2 linked regions of the Niveibacterium microcysteis genome follow. The protein of the gene in region 1 interacts with the protein of each later gene in a pairwise test. Links are inferred from orthologs where the notes say so. Each region holds a gene or a part of one and is shown on either strand. Other genes may lie near its edges.

Region 1 (9,128 bases):
CGATCGGTTTGTTCGAAACCTGTTTGTTGATGAAGGCTTCGAGCGCTTCACCCTTCAGCAGGCCGCGATCGAACAGCGCCCAGTCCTTGAACGCGCTCTCTTCCATCTGGAACGCAAGTTTCTGTAGATCGAAGGCGCCGAACCCAGCGGCGTAGAGCGCCCCGACGACGCTGCCGGCGCTCGTGCCGACGACAATATCAGGCGAAATGCCGTTGGTTTCGAGCGCCTTGATGACACCGATATGCGCAAACCCACGCGCAGCGCCGCCCCCGAGCGCCAGACCGATCTTCGGCTTTGCACGCGCCACTGGCGGCACGACAGGCGGTTGCGGCTTGACGGGCTCTGGCTGCGGCTTCGGCTGCGTCGTCTGGCAGGCCACCAGCAAGGCGCTTGCGCTGGTCGCAACAAGGAATTCGCGCCGTTTCATGCGTGCCCCCGGCGCTGTGCGCTGACCATTTCAATCGCACAACCAATTGCTGCATGCAGGCTGCCCGGGTCGGCACGACCGGTGCCCGCCAGATCAAGCGCCGTGCCGTGATCAACCGAAGTGCGGATGATCGGCAGGCCAAGCGTGATGTTAACGCCGCCGCCAAAGCTGGCGTATTTGAGCACTGGAAGGCCCTGGTCGTGGTACATCGCGAGCACTGCGTCACCGCGCTCGAGTTGGTGCGGCGTGAATAGCGTATCAGCGGGCAAGGGGCCAATCAGCTCCATCCCTTCGGCGCGCAGCGCGTCCAGCACCGGGCTGATGACTTCGATTTCTTCCCTGCCCATGTGCCCGGACTCGCCGGCGTGTGGGTTGAGGCCGGCCACCAGAATACGGGGGTTGGCAAGGCCGAATCGCCTACACAGATCGGCATGCAGGATCTGCAAGGTCTGGCGCAAAGACTCGGCCGTAAGCGCTGCGGGCACATCCTTCAGTGTAAGGTGCGTGGTCGCCAGCGCAACGCGCATGCCACCGCCCGCCAGCATCATCACGACGCGGTCTGTGTGCGTGCGATCGGCGAGGTATTCGGTATGACCGGTGAAAGCGACACCCGCATCATTGATCACGCCCTTATGCAGGGGCGCGGTAACCATGCCATCGAAACGACCACCGACGCAGCCGTCGATCGCGGCGTCGAGGATCGCGAGCACATGCGACGCATTGGCCGCATTCAGGACACCCGGCAGCGAAGGCTCGGCGAGCGGCACATGCAACACATCAAGACAACCGGCCTCTCGCGGCAAGCCCGGCGCCCAGTCTCGCAGCACGGCTGGGATGCCGAGCGCGTTTGCGCGCGAAGCGATCAGCTCACGATCACCGATCGCCACCAGATGTGCCGCGACGCTGTGCTTCGCGAGCGTTGCAACGAGCTCCGGGCCGACCCCCGCGGGCTCGCCACAGGTGACCGCCAGTAGCGGTAGCAGAGCGCTCATGGCTGAGTCGTAGCGTAGGGCGGACGCAGCTCAACGAAGGCACGATCGCGCAGCTGCCGCACGAAATCGTCGAACGCCTCGTCCGACTTGCGCTCACGTAGGGCGCCACGCGCCTGGTTGCGGCGGCGTTCGGCCGACACGTCTTCCGTCTTGCGCTCCAGCACCTGAATCAAGTGCCAGCCAAACGGCGACTGCACCGGCTGGCTGACTTCATTGATCGGCAGCGCATCCATCGCGCGTTCGAAGTCCGGCACCGTATCGCCCGGATTGATCCAACCCAGGTCACCGCCCTTCGGCGCGCTGCCGTCGTTGGAATGACGCTTGGCCATGTCGCCAAAGTCTGCGCCCCGCTGAATGCGGTCTCGCAGTTGCTCCAGGCGCTGGCGCGCCTCGGCATCGCTGACCGTTTCGGAGGTCTTGATCAGAATATGCCGCACACGCGTGCGCTGCACCGACACCGGCGCGCTGTCCGCACCGCCACGGCTATCGATCAGCTTGACGATGTGCAAGCCCGCCGGGCTACGCAGCACCTGGCTCAACGCACCCGGCTTGAGCAAGCGCACAGCGTCCGCGTAGAGCGTCGGCAACCGGTCGGCACGTCGCCAGCCAAGGTTGCCGCCTTGCAGGGCGTCCGGCGCATCGGAGTTGCCGGCAGCAAGCTTGGCGAAGTCCTCACCCGACTGCGCGCGCGCGAGCAGGGTCTCGGCCCTTTGCTGCAGCTTGCTCCACTGCTGCGGCGTCGCGGCCTCGGGCGCGCGCAGCAGGATGTGCGCGACCATGATTTCCTGGTTGTTGGTGGCAGCCTGCGCAGCGAGGAAGGCATCCACCTCGGCGTCCGTCACGATCACGCGGCTTTCGACTTCGCGCTCGCGCAGTCGGCCAAGCGTCATTTCGTTGCGCACGTCCTCACGGAACAGGCTCCATGACATGCCGTCCTTTTCAAGTGCGGCGCGGAACTGGGCACTGGTCATCTTGTTGTTCTCGGCGACGCGCTGCAATGCGCGCTCAAGACCCGCATCGTCCACCCGAACGGATGTCTCGCGGGCGTATTGCAGTTGCACCCGCTCGTAAACCATGCGTTCAAGCATCTGGCGCGAGAAGACCTCACGTGGCGGCAGCTGGGTGCCCTGCTTCTTCAGTTGCTGCGAAGCCTGGTCGACGCGCAGGTCAAGCTCGCGCGCGGTAATCACTTCGTCGTTGACCACCGCGACGATCGCATCGATGGGCTGCGGCGCAGCCCAGGCGCTCCCTGCCAGGAGGGCAATCGATGCGAGCAGGGTGCGGATCTGACGTTTCATGCGTTGCTTCCTCTTGGCCGTGTGAGCGGCCGGAACTTGTGTCATTGCGAGCCAAAGACCGGATCGGAAACCGGCTGGCTGATTCGACCATAGCCCACCACGCTGCGTTCGAGCAGCGAGACGGGGCTGTTACCGATACTGATGGCGCCGCCGAACTCGAACTGGAAGTAGTACGCGTTCGTATAAGCGCCGGAAGTGTTGAGCAGCGATTCCGCCGCGAGACGAAACACCCAGCAGCCGCCGTTGTACTCAAGCCCGGCAATCGCCTGAGTAAGCTTGTCGGTGCGGATATCGCCGTTCACGCGACCCACGACATAGAAGTTGTTGACCACCGGCCACTGCAACGCGAGATCCACGTCGGTGTAGGACAAGCGCTGGTAGCGATAGGACGCCGAAGCCACCTTCGCAAAGCCTGGCTGGTAACGCAGGCCCACCGTGCCGCGCTCCATCCGCGTATCGCGCGGGTTGTACTGGGCAAACAGGTCCAGCGTGGTATTCGGCAGAACGCGCCCGGAGAAAGCCCCCAGCAAGTCGGCCAGCTGCTCGGTGCGCGCCGTCTCCCCGGGTAGGGTGACCTTCTGGTCCTCGAAGTACATCCGAACGCCGAATGCGGTGCGCAGGAGCTCCTCGCCGTTCTCGGCGTTGAGCAAGCGGGAGGTCACGCTGCCGGTTACCTGACTCGCGTTGGCATAGCGGTCCTGGCCCGCGTAGAGGTTCTCCGAGAAGATCTGCGCAAAACCGAAGTCCATCGGCGCCGAGTCGAAGACCGGCAGGGAGTTCTGATTCCTGTACGGCACCTTCAAGTAGTACAGGCGGGGCTCGAGTGTCTGCACGACATCACGATGACCGATGTGGCTGTCGCGCTCAAAGAACAGCCCAGCGTCCACACTGCCGATCGGCAATACCCGCGACTCGTCGAGCGGGCCGCTGGACACGCGGTCTTCCAGTGCATAGCGGGTCGCGTGCACGCCGATCTTGGGCGTGATGTAGCCACCTGGTCGCACAAAGTTGTAGGCGATTTGCGGATACACGTAGGTCCGCCAGCCCTGGTCCGAGTCCGCGCGGTGGAAATTCGCCGCTTCCATCGGCATCTTCAACGAGAAGCCACCGACCTCGGGCAGGTAGGCCAAGCCGGTCATGACCGGCAGGCGGTTGTACTGCGGCGACCCCGTCAATGACTGGATCCGCTGCGTCAGCACCGAGCCGGAGAACCAGCTGCCGGCGTTGTAGCTCAGCGAGGCCTCACGCATCAGGTTGTCGGTGGAGGTCTGCGTGACACGCGAGCTCAGGTCGGTGAAGTAGTCCTTGTCGCTGACCGCGTTGTAGTTGATGCGGCCGGTGAAGCCGCGGCCAAACTGCTGGTCGTGGATGAAGCTGACCGCGCTGCGCGACTCTCCATAAACCTCGTCCCGTGCAAGGTACTCGGTGCGCAGGCTGCCGACATAGCCGGGGTTCAGATAGCGGAATTCGTTGTTGAGCTGGACGCCGCGCCGCGCGATATACCGCGGCACCACGGTGTCGTCGTAGTTAGGCGCCAGGTTCAGGTAGTACGGCAATGTGACGTCAAGACCCGTCACGTTCGAAATACCGATTGTCGGTGCGAGCAGACCTGAGCGCCGCTCGCCGCTCAGCGGGAAGGGCGCAGCAGGCGCGTACATGACCGGAATCCCGCCGAAATGGAAGGTGCCATGCGTCGCGTCACCGACGTTCCGGTCGAAATCGAGATCCAGCTCCTTCGCCTTCACATACCAGGCCGGGTCGTTTGCCTCGCAGGTCGTGAAGGTGGCGTTTTTCAGGTGATAGCGATTTTCGCCTTCGAGCGCGATCGACTCCGCCTGGCCGTGTCCATGTACCGTCACGTCGGCCGGGCGCGTCACGCCCGCGCTGATCGCCTGCTTGCTGACTCGCGCCGGACGCTTGCGAACAATTTCGTAAGTGGGTGTATCAAACTCGCCCACCTGCTCTTCCACGCGGTAACGCAGGCGGGGGCCGCGAATCGTATCGGCGCCACGCTTGAGCACCACGTCGCCAGTCGCCACCGCTTCATCGCTGAGCAGATCGTACTGCACGCGATCGGCGTCTAGCCTTGTCGAATCACGCTCGACCACCACGCGGCCGCTCGCATCCACGCGCACATCCTGCTGACCTTCGATCTTGTCCGCGGTCACGACAGTTGCCGTGTGTTCCTTCGGTGCGGCTGGCGGTTTGGGTTGGCGCACCGTCACTGCAACCGCAGCTTGCCCGAGCGCGGCCCGGAAGGCGCTGATCGAATAGCCGGCCGGCTCAGCCGCGCGCAGCGGGGCGGCCACAAGGCCGCAGGCAAGCAGCGGCAAGGCAAGGCGCAAGTTCGGTCGGCTCAATTGGGTCACGCGTGGCGGCCGGGCGCGAAGCCCGTTTGCTAAAATGCGCGATTTTACATCAAGCACTTGGCCGCGCCCCTGCGGGACGCACGGCCGTGACTGGAGCCCCGGCTTGGATCGACTCGAACTCCTGCGCAACTGGGTCGCGCAGCAACACCCCGGCCGCGCGTTCTCGCTGAGCCCTGCCTCGGCCGACGCCAGCTTCCGCCGCTACTTCCGTGCCAGCTTCGACGACGGCGGCCCATCGCTGATCGTGATGGACGCCCCGCCCTCGCACGAGGACTGCAAGCCCTTCGTGAAGGTTGCGCGGCTTTTTGGCGCGAGCGGCGCCCACGTGCCGGACGTGCTGGCAGAAAACCACGAAGACGGGTTCCTGCTGCTCACCGATCTAGGCAGCACCACCTATTTGCAGGCGCTCAACGCCGACAACGCCGCCCATCTCTACGCGGACGCGCTGGGGGCGCTTGCCAGCATCCAGCGCACCAGCCAGCCGGGGGTGTTGCCAGAGTATTCGCGCGAACTGCTGATGCGCGAGCTTGAGCTGTTCCCGGTCTGGTACATCGCGCGACACAAGGGCGTTACGCTGAGCGACGCCGAAACAGCCGAGCTCTACGAGGTGTTCGACCGCATCCTCGAGGTGAACCTCGCCGAGCCAAAAGTCTTTGTTCACCGCGATTACCACTCGCGCAACCTGATGCACCTGCCCGCAGGCAACCCCGGCGTGCTGGACTTCCAGGATGCGGTGTACGGCCCGATTACCTACGACCTGGTGTCACTGTTCAAGGACGCCTACATCGAGTGGGACGAGGAGCTGACGATCGACTGGCTGGTGCGTTACTGGGAAGTCGCGCGCACGCTGGGCTTGCCGGTGCGCGAAGACTTCGCCGAATTCCATCGCGACTACGAGTGGATGGGCGCGCAGCGACACATCAAGGTGCTAGGGATCTTCGCGCGGCTTTGCTATCGCGACGGCAAAGACGCCTATCTGCAAAGCATGCCGCTGGTGATGCGCTACCTGCGCAAGACAGCCGAGCGCTACCGCGAGCTCAAGCCGCTCGCACGACTGCTCGACAAGCTGGACCCGGTCGAGAAGGTCGAAGGGCTGACGTTTTGACGCTCCTCTGCGCGCGCCATCGTCACAACACGCCACGCGGGGCCGTATAAATGAAAGCAATGATCCTCGCTGCAGGGCGCGGCGAGCGGATGCGTCCGCTCACCGATCGCACGCCCAAGCCACTACTGGCAGTTGGCGGCAAGCCGCTGATTGTGTGGCACATCGAAAAACTGGCGTCCGCCGGATTTGACGAGCTGGTGATCAACCACGCCTGGCTCGGCGCGCAGATCGAGGCTTACCTCGGCGATGGCCGTGCCTGGGGGGTTACCATCGCCTGGTCGCGCGAAGAGTCGGCACTCGAGACCGCTGGCGGCATCGCCTTCGCGCGCGCATTAATCGGCGACGAGCCTTTCCTTTCGGTGTCTGCCGACATCTTCAGTGATTACGACTACGGGCGCCTGGTGCCGCGCATCAAGGCCATGGTGGCCGATCCGGCAGTGCCGGATGCGCATCTGGTCATGGTGCCCAATCCGCCCTTTCATCCGGGCGGCGATTTCTCGCTCGGCACCGACGGGCGCCTCGCATTGGAAGGCTCACCCAAATACAACTACGCCGGCTTCAGCCTGCACCGGCCGGCTCTTTTTGACCACATCGTGCCGGGCAGCAAACTCGCGATGCGGCCGATCTGGAATGCGCTGATCGCGCAGGGCCGTGCCAGCGGAGAGCTACATACCGGCGGCTGGGACAATATCGGCACGCCGGCGCAGCTCGCCGAACTCGACCGTCGCCTGACGGTCACACCCGGCAGTGCTGACTGCGTCGCCGACAGGACACCCGATGAGCTTTGAACCCGCACCCTTTGCCGCGCGCCGCGCACGCCTCGCCCAACTGATGCGCGAAGCGGGTGGTGGCGTCGCCTACATTCCCACCGCGCGCGAAGCGATGCGCAACGGCGACTCCGAATACGCATACCGTTTTGGCAGCAACTTCTACTACCTGACGGGTTTCAGTGAGCCCGAAGCGGCGCTGGTGCTGATCGCGGATGACAAGAACATCGAGAGCATCCTGTTCTGCCGCGAGAAGAACCCGGAGCGCGAGATCTGGGATGGTTTTCGCCATGGCCCCGAGGCGGCATGCGAGCGCTTTGGCCTCAGCGCCGCATGGCCAGTCGCCGAGCTCGACACCCGCCTGCCTGACTACCTCGCCAACCGCGCTGCCGTGTTCCACATGATCGGGGCCGACAGCGCGGACGATGGCCGTATCGTGCGCGCGCTCGATGCGGTACGCAGCCGTGCCCGCAGCGGCGTTACACCGCCTGCCAGCGTGCGTGATCTGCGCGTGCTGGTCGACGAAATGCGCCTGCACAAGGATGCAGACGAGCTCGCAGCGATGCGCCGGGCTGCTGCCATCAGCGGTGCCGCACACGCGCGCGCCATGCGCTTCGCCCGCCCGGGTCATTTCGAATACCAGGTGGAAGCCGAGCTGATGCACGAATTCATCAGCCAGGGCGCCCGCTCGGCCGCTTACACCCCGATCGTCGCAGGCGGCAGCAACGCATGCACGCTGCACTACGTCGATAACCGCAAACAACTTGCCGACGGCGAGCTGCTGTTGATCGACGCAGGCTGCGAGGTGGATGGCTACGCCGCCGACATCACGCGCACCTTCCCGGTCTCCGGCCGTTTCAGTGGCCCGCAGCGCGCGCTGTATGAGCTGGTGCTGGCCGCGCAACTCGCCGCAATCGACAAGGCGCGCGCCGGCCAAGCCTATAACGCGTACCACGACGCGGCGGTGCGCGTGCTGACGCAAGGCCTTGTTGACCTGGGCCTGCTCGATGGCGACGTCGATGGCCTCATCGAAAAGAAGGCCTACGACCGCTTCTACATGCACAGCACCGGCCACTGGCTGGGGCTCGATGTGCATGACGTTGGCCGTTACAAGATCGACGGCGGTTGGCGGCCCCTTGCGCCAAACCAGGTGCTGACGGTTGAGCCCGGCCTCTACATCCGCCCTGCCGAAGACATTCCAGAGGCTTACTGGCATATCGGCATCCGAATCGAGGACGACGTCCTGGTTACCGACGGCGAACCGGAGGTGCTGAGCCACCACGCGCCGAAGACTGTCGCCGACATCGAAGCGCTGATGCGCGATCGCTGACACCACCGGACACCGCATCATGCCCAATACCGAGCACGCCAACACGCCCGAGCGCGGCATCCTGATCGTCGGTGCAGGGCCGGTTGGTTTGGCGCTCGCACTCGCACTGCACCGGCGCGGGCTCGCGGTGCGGCTCGCCGATGCGCGCCCGGCCGGCGCTGGTGAGCGCGATGCCCGCGTGCTGGCGCTCTCGCATGGCAGCAGGCAGACGCTCGAGCGCCTTGGCGCGTGGCCGGAGCAAGGGCCGACCCCGATCACCACGATCCATGTTTCTCAGCGCGGCGCGCTCGGCCGCACGCAAATGCGGGCTGAGGAATACGGCGTTCCGGCCTTGGGCTATGTCACGCCGGCCGCGCTGCTGTATCGCCGGCTCGCCGCGGCCGTTGCGGCCGCCGGCATCGCGTTGCTGCACGACACCGCGATCGCAAGCTTGAGCCCCACTGAGGAAGGCATTGAAGCCAGCGCCACGAACGGCCAAACCTTCAGCGCACGGCTGGTTGCATGCTGCGAAGGCGCCATCGCAGGCGAAGCGGGCGGCAATGTTCGAACCCGCGACTACGGTCAGCACGCCATCATTTGCCGCGCCCGCCTTGCCGCACCGCACCGCGGCATCGCCTACGAACGCTTCACCCCCGACGGCCCGCTGGCGCTGCTTCCGCTGGCCGACGATTACTCGGTCGTGTGGACCATGCCGGCCGCGCAGGCCGACGCTCAGATGGCACTGGACGAAGCCGGCTTCCGTGCGGCGCTTCAAACCGCCTTCGGTGGGCGTGTTCAGTTCGTGGAAACACTGGAGCGGGCGCGCTTCCCGCTCGGCCTGCGCGTCCGCGGTGACGCAGT
Region 2 (5,023 bases), 200 kb from region 1 along the record:
CTCGCGGGGTCGTGGTAGCAGACGTGGTGTTTCGCATGGCCCGGCGTGTCGAGCACATGGAACACCCGCGAACCAAAACGCACCGAGTCGCCCTCGCCCACCTCGACGATGCGCGCCTCGGGCACCGCGACCAGTTCGCCATACAAGACCTCGGCGTTGGGCTGGCCATAGACCGCAACGGTACCTGCCCAGAGCTTGGAAGGGTCCGCCATGTGGCGCGAGCCTCGCGCATGCACCGCCACCTTGGCCTTGGGCAGCACACGCGCCAGCGCACCAGCGCCGCCCGCATGGTCCAGATGCACATGCGTGAGGCAGATCCAGTCGACCGACTCCGGCGCCAGGCCTTGCACCGCCAGCGCATCGAGCACGCGCGGCACGGCATGGACGGTGCCGGTGTCGACGAGCGCGGCACGCCCGTCATCGGACACGACCAGGTGAATCGCATCGAGCATCGGCCGCACATAGCCCGAATCGATCGCGAACACCCCCTGCCCCTGCGCAGTCACGAAAGACATCCCCTACTCCCTCGCCAAAGCCGAATGTCGCAATTCTACCGGTCAGCCGTCGCACCGACTGTCGCCGACCGTGCGCCGCCGGGCTACCATGCAGCGCTTGCCCGACCGGGCCGGCCGCCGAAGCGCCGCGCACAGCGCGCGCCGGCACCACCGCTGCGCGTTCCCCGGCTACCCGCCGAGTGGTTCGCGCTGGCACACAGACCGAATCCAGGACCCGCGATGCCCGCACTCGACCAACTCGAACCCGCCGCCGTCTGGCGCCACTTCTCGACCCTGCTCAACACGCCGCGCCCCTCCAAACACGAAGGGCCCTTGCGCGATGCGATCCGCAGCTGGGCAGAGACACGCGCGTTGGCGACACACGTGGACGCTGCCGGCAACCTGATCATCCGCAAGCCGGCAACACACGGCATGGAAGACCGGCCCGGTGTCGTGCTGCAAGGGCACCTCGACATGGTGTGCCAGAAGAACCACGCCACCGAACACGACTTCCACCGCGACCCGATCCGTGCCGAACTGCAGGACGGCTGGCTGGTCGCGCCGAACACCACGCTGGGCGCCGACAACGGCATCGGCGTAGCACTCGCACTTGCCCTGCTCGAATCCAGCGACGTGCCTCACCCGCCGCTCGAAGTCCTGCTCACCGTGGACGAAGAGGCCGGCATGGGCGGTGCACTGGGCCTGGAGCCCGGTCTGCTGCAAGGCAGTCTGATGATCAACATTGACACCGAGGAATGGGGCGAGTTCTACCTGGGCTGTGCCGGCGGCATCGACGTCAACGTGAGCTTCACCTACGCCTTCGAAGCGCTACCCGAAGGCTTCGCCTGCTATGAAATCGAAGTCGGCGGCCTGCGTGGCGGGCATTCCGGCGTCGATATCCATCTCGAGCGCGGCAACGCGATCAAGTTGTTGGTGCGCTTGCTGCGCGGGCTGGAAGGCCGCTTCGGTAAGGACGTCCGGCTGGTCGAACTCGACGGCGGCAGCGCCCGCAATGCCCTCGCGCGCGAGGCCCGTGCGCGGATCGCCTTGCCGATCGCCCAGGCCGAGCGCGTTGCCAGCCGCGTGGAAGACTTCGATCTGCTGGTACGCGGCGAACTCGCCGGCGTCGATGACGGCGTCAGTGTCCGCTTCGGCCCCGAAAACGGCCTCGCCCAACAAGCCATCGACGCCACCGACCAGCAACGCATCCTCGCCGCACTGCACGCCGCGCCGCATGGCGTACGCCGCATGAGCCAGCACGTCGCCGGCGTCGTCGAAACCTCGAACAATCTCGGTGTCGTGAAGATCGCGGACGGCCGGGGCTTTGCAAACCTGATGGTGCGTTCGCTGCTGGATTCCGGCGTGCAGGCCCTCGCCGCCGAAATCGAGAGCCTCTTCGTACTCGCCGGCGCCGCGGTGCAGACCGAAGGCGGCTATCCGGGCTGGGCACCCAACCCCGATTCCGACCTGCTCAAACTATTCCAGAAGGTCTACCAGCACGAATTCACCACCGGCCCCGCGGCCGTCAAAGTGATTCACGCCGGTCTGGAGTGCGGCATCCTCAAGTCCAAATACCCCAACCTCGACATCATCTCCTTCGGCCCCGATATCCGCGGCGCCCACGCACCGGGCGAACGGGTCAACATCGAGTCGGTGGCGAAGTGCTGGAAGCTGCTGACGGCGGTGGTGGCGGCGATACCGGCGGCGCACTGAGCCCAGCCGCAGCGCCTCGACATCGCGGCATTCAGGCGGCCTCAACCGCCTGAATGCAATGGCCACATCTGCGTCTCAGGCTTCGATCGAAGCGACATGCGCATCGCGCGCATGACGGCCAACGCCGTCCAGATGTGCCCGCATCGCCGTTACCCCCCACATCGGGGTCGCTCAAGGTGGCGAGCAGAATCGAACGCTGGCGGTCGCACGTGCCCACGCGCGGTGAGACGCGCATTGCGCCAAAGGGGTTCGCGCGTTTCGCGGACGCGGTCGTCGTGACAGCCAATCAGCCGGGAGACGTTCTCAAAATCGGTATGGCGAGAACGAAACAATCGGCGAGCGTACCTACTGCGTGTGTCAGTCGATTAGCTCTCCCGGATTGACACGCTTATTGATGAACTGACGCGGATTTTTTGGGCGCTGCGGCGGCTTCCAGCCGAAGCGCGCCGCCCAGGCGTGGATGTCGGCGATTTCGCCCGGTGCCGTACCGTTGGGGCAGTCCGTAATGCAATACCACTGTTCGCCATAGCGACCGATTACGGGTTTCTGCGGATCCGAAAAACGCGAAAAGCCGATAAACGGTTTGATAAAGGTCGCCGGCTTGAGCGGGTACTTGCCTTTCTTGTTGGGCTTCTTGTCGTAGTCCTCCACCATCTCGTAAGAGGTCACATCGATATAGGGGCGATCGCGGTCATAGAGTTGGGCCGCCCATTCGCGGCAGCCGAAGAAGCCCTCCCCTGACCAAGTGTCGTTCTTGCTGGGCAAACCATATCGCCCCCCTTGATCTGGCGGCACCGTATCGCCATGAAGCGTGGAGCAGATCGAGGGGGAATAACGCGGATCAGCCGCTTCGGGTGCACCCATGAAAAATTCGCCGAAGGTGATCACGTACGCTGGGTCGGTATCGGACGGGGTGAGCACAATGTCTTCATGGCCGTTCAGGCGCGCGCGCAACACGTCGCCGTTCAGCGCGCGCTGTGCCACTTTCCGATCCTTGGCCACATCCAGGCGCACGACATTGAGCGCAGGCCAGGACTGGGGCGCTTCGTCTTCCGGCACTTTAGGCGTGAGCGTCCATTGCGGATCGAAATACACGGGCAAGTCGATACTGTATTCGTAAGCATTGACTGGATCGTTGTTGACGTCTTTCGCATGGGATTCTCTTGCGTGCATCCAGCCGTATGGATCCCGCACATAGAGCAGATAGCGATATTCCCAGGGACGCTCGATCCATTGTTTCGTAAGTTTTCCAACCTCTCCCCATGCTGGTGTGCAAACAAGCGCCATCCCACACCATAAGAGCAGCGTCTTTCGCGTCATCCCTTCAACTCCGAATCGTAGATGGTCAGATGCAGGTGGTTTTTGTGAATGTCCTGTAGCCCATCTTTCTTCTGTTCGTTCACGACGCCATCCACCTTGTCGTGCGTATTCAAGTCGATGTACCAGGGGTCGATGATCTGCGTGACGGCATCGGCTTTCATCAAGGCCCGACGGAATTGACCGACCATGCTCGGCTGGTGTTTTTCGACTTGCTTCTCCCAGCTGGTTTTCTTCTTTGGAACGTCCTTTGCCGCATCCTCCGCAGTTTGTCTTGCTGCATCCGCCGACTTCTGCGCCTCCGTCTGCGCATGCTCAGCCTTCTCGATCGCGTCGGCGTTGCCGCTTTTCTTTGCCGCCGCGAGCGCCTTGTTTGCTGCATCCAATGCTCCACTGGCACGCTTCCATGCCGCGCTAGCGGATATTCGATCAGCATCAGATCTCTTCCACGCGTTAAACGCCTCCTGCTCCTCCACCGGAATGTTGTGGTGGCCTCTGGCGTCATCCACGATGCCGTCGTGGTTCTTGTCCGTCGTACTGCCGGAAGTGAGCCCCTCGCGATTGAGCCGGGTGGCGGTGTCGGAATCCTTCAGCAAAACCATGTCCAGACCGCGCCCGCTTCGGTGCCCCATGCTGCCAAGCATCGGGCGCCAACTGCTCGAAAACCGCACCTCGGTAAGTTTTACGTCAAACGCGGCATTGGCAACCGCCGCATAGGCGGCCGGATGAATGCGCGACGGGACATCGCGCTTGATATCGATCGCCTTGACGTTGCTGACGCAATTGTTGTTCTCTGCAGCGATCCAGTACAAACGCGCCGTGGCGGTATCGGCCTTATCCTGCCCGCGCGGTACATCGATTGCAAAGTCGGCGCCGACCATCGTGAAATCGGCGCTGTAGATCTTCTTCAACGCGGTCTTCATGGCCGCGCCTGCGACCTCGGCAGGCAGGGCGTCGACGTCGGCCGCAGAAAAAGGGTGGGTGCTGCGCAGCCAGACGTCGCCGTTGAGTTCGGCTGCGTAGTAGTCGACCGGATGCGCGGCCTCCTTGGTACCCTCATCGCGGGTGTCCTTCTTCGTGGCTTTGTCGTTCAAGCCACGCTTTCCATACGTCTCGAACACATCAATCACGATGTCGTGATCGCCTGCCGTAACCTGCCAGAGTGGGTAGCGGCGAAATTTGCTCTTCGCATCCACATTGATGCAGATCCCGATCGTTGTGCCGGGTTCGATCCGCTTTGGGAGCGGGAGGACATGCATCATCACGCCGTCGGCCACCTTTCCGTACTTGGCGGTGCATTCCGCTTCGGCAGTCTTCCTCTCTTCAGCACTGAGCTTGTTGTTCTTGCGCTGGGCGTTAGCAGCGGCCCTTGCGGACTGCTCCTCAGCACTCAGCGGCCGGAAGGTGCCATTGTGCATTTCGCCGACTTGACTCAGCGGAATCGGCGCAGCCCGGATCCGATCTTCGAACGGTTTGAAAACACCCCCCTCGACTGTGCC

What was found.
Region 2: the proteins of JY500_RS17430 (region 1) and JY500_RS16505 interact in binary tests that used the Escherichia coli proteins (3 or more experiments, as listed by UniProt). The link is inferred for Niveibacterium microcysteis from one-to-one orthologs.

What each region holds. Positions count from the first base shown.
Region 1 is NZ_CP071060.1:3,834,381-3,843,508, forward strand. The notes cover bases 6,133-9,128. They hold JY500_RS17430 (aminopeptidase P N-terminal domain-containing protein), read left to right. Parts: upstream 6,133-6,968; coding sequence 6,969-8,288; downstream 8,289-9,128. Other genes in these bases: JY500_RS17420 (aminoglycoside phosphotransferase family protein), read left to right, coding at 6,133-6,191; murU (N-acetylmuramate alpha-1-phosphate uridylyltransferase MurU), read left to right, coding at 6,242-6,979; JY500_RS17435 (FAD-dependent monooxygenase), read left to right, coding at 8,308-9,128. Outside these bases: JY500_RS17400 (patatin-like phospholipase family protein), read right to left, coding at 1-427; 4-hydroxythreonine-4-phosphate dehydrogenase PdxA, read right to left, coding at 424-1,419; JY500_RS17410 (peptidylprolyl isomerase), read right to left, coding at 1,416-2,717; JY500_RS17415 (LPS-assembly protein LptD), read right to left, coding at 2,759-5,077; more of JY500_RS17420, read left to right, coding at 5,190-6,132.
Region 2 is NZ_CP071060.1:3,636,312-3,641,334, forward strand. Bases 88-2,970 are described here. They hold JY500_RS16505 (aminoacyl-histidine dipeptidase), read left to right. Parts: upstream 88-734; coding sequence 735-2,207; downstream 2,208-2,970. Other genes in these bases: JY500_RS16500 (MBL fold metallo-hydrolase), read right to left, coding at 88-515; JY500_RS16510 (hypothetical protein), read right to left, coding at 2,565-2,970. Also shown: more of JY500_RS16500, read right to left, coding at 1-87; more of JY500_RS16510, read right to left, coding at 2,971-3,527; JY500_RS16515 (hypothetical protein), read right to left, coding at 3,524-5,023. UniProt on the Escherichia coli protein: Dipeptidase with broad substrate specificity. Requires dipeptide substrates with an unblocked N-terminus and the amino group in the alpha or beta position.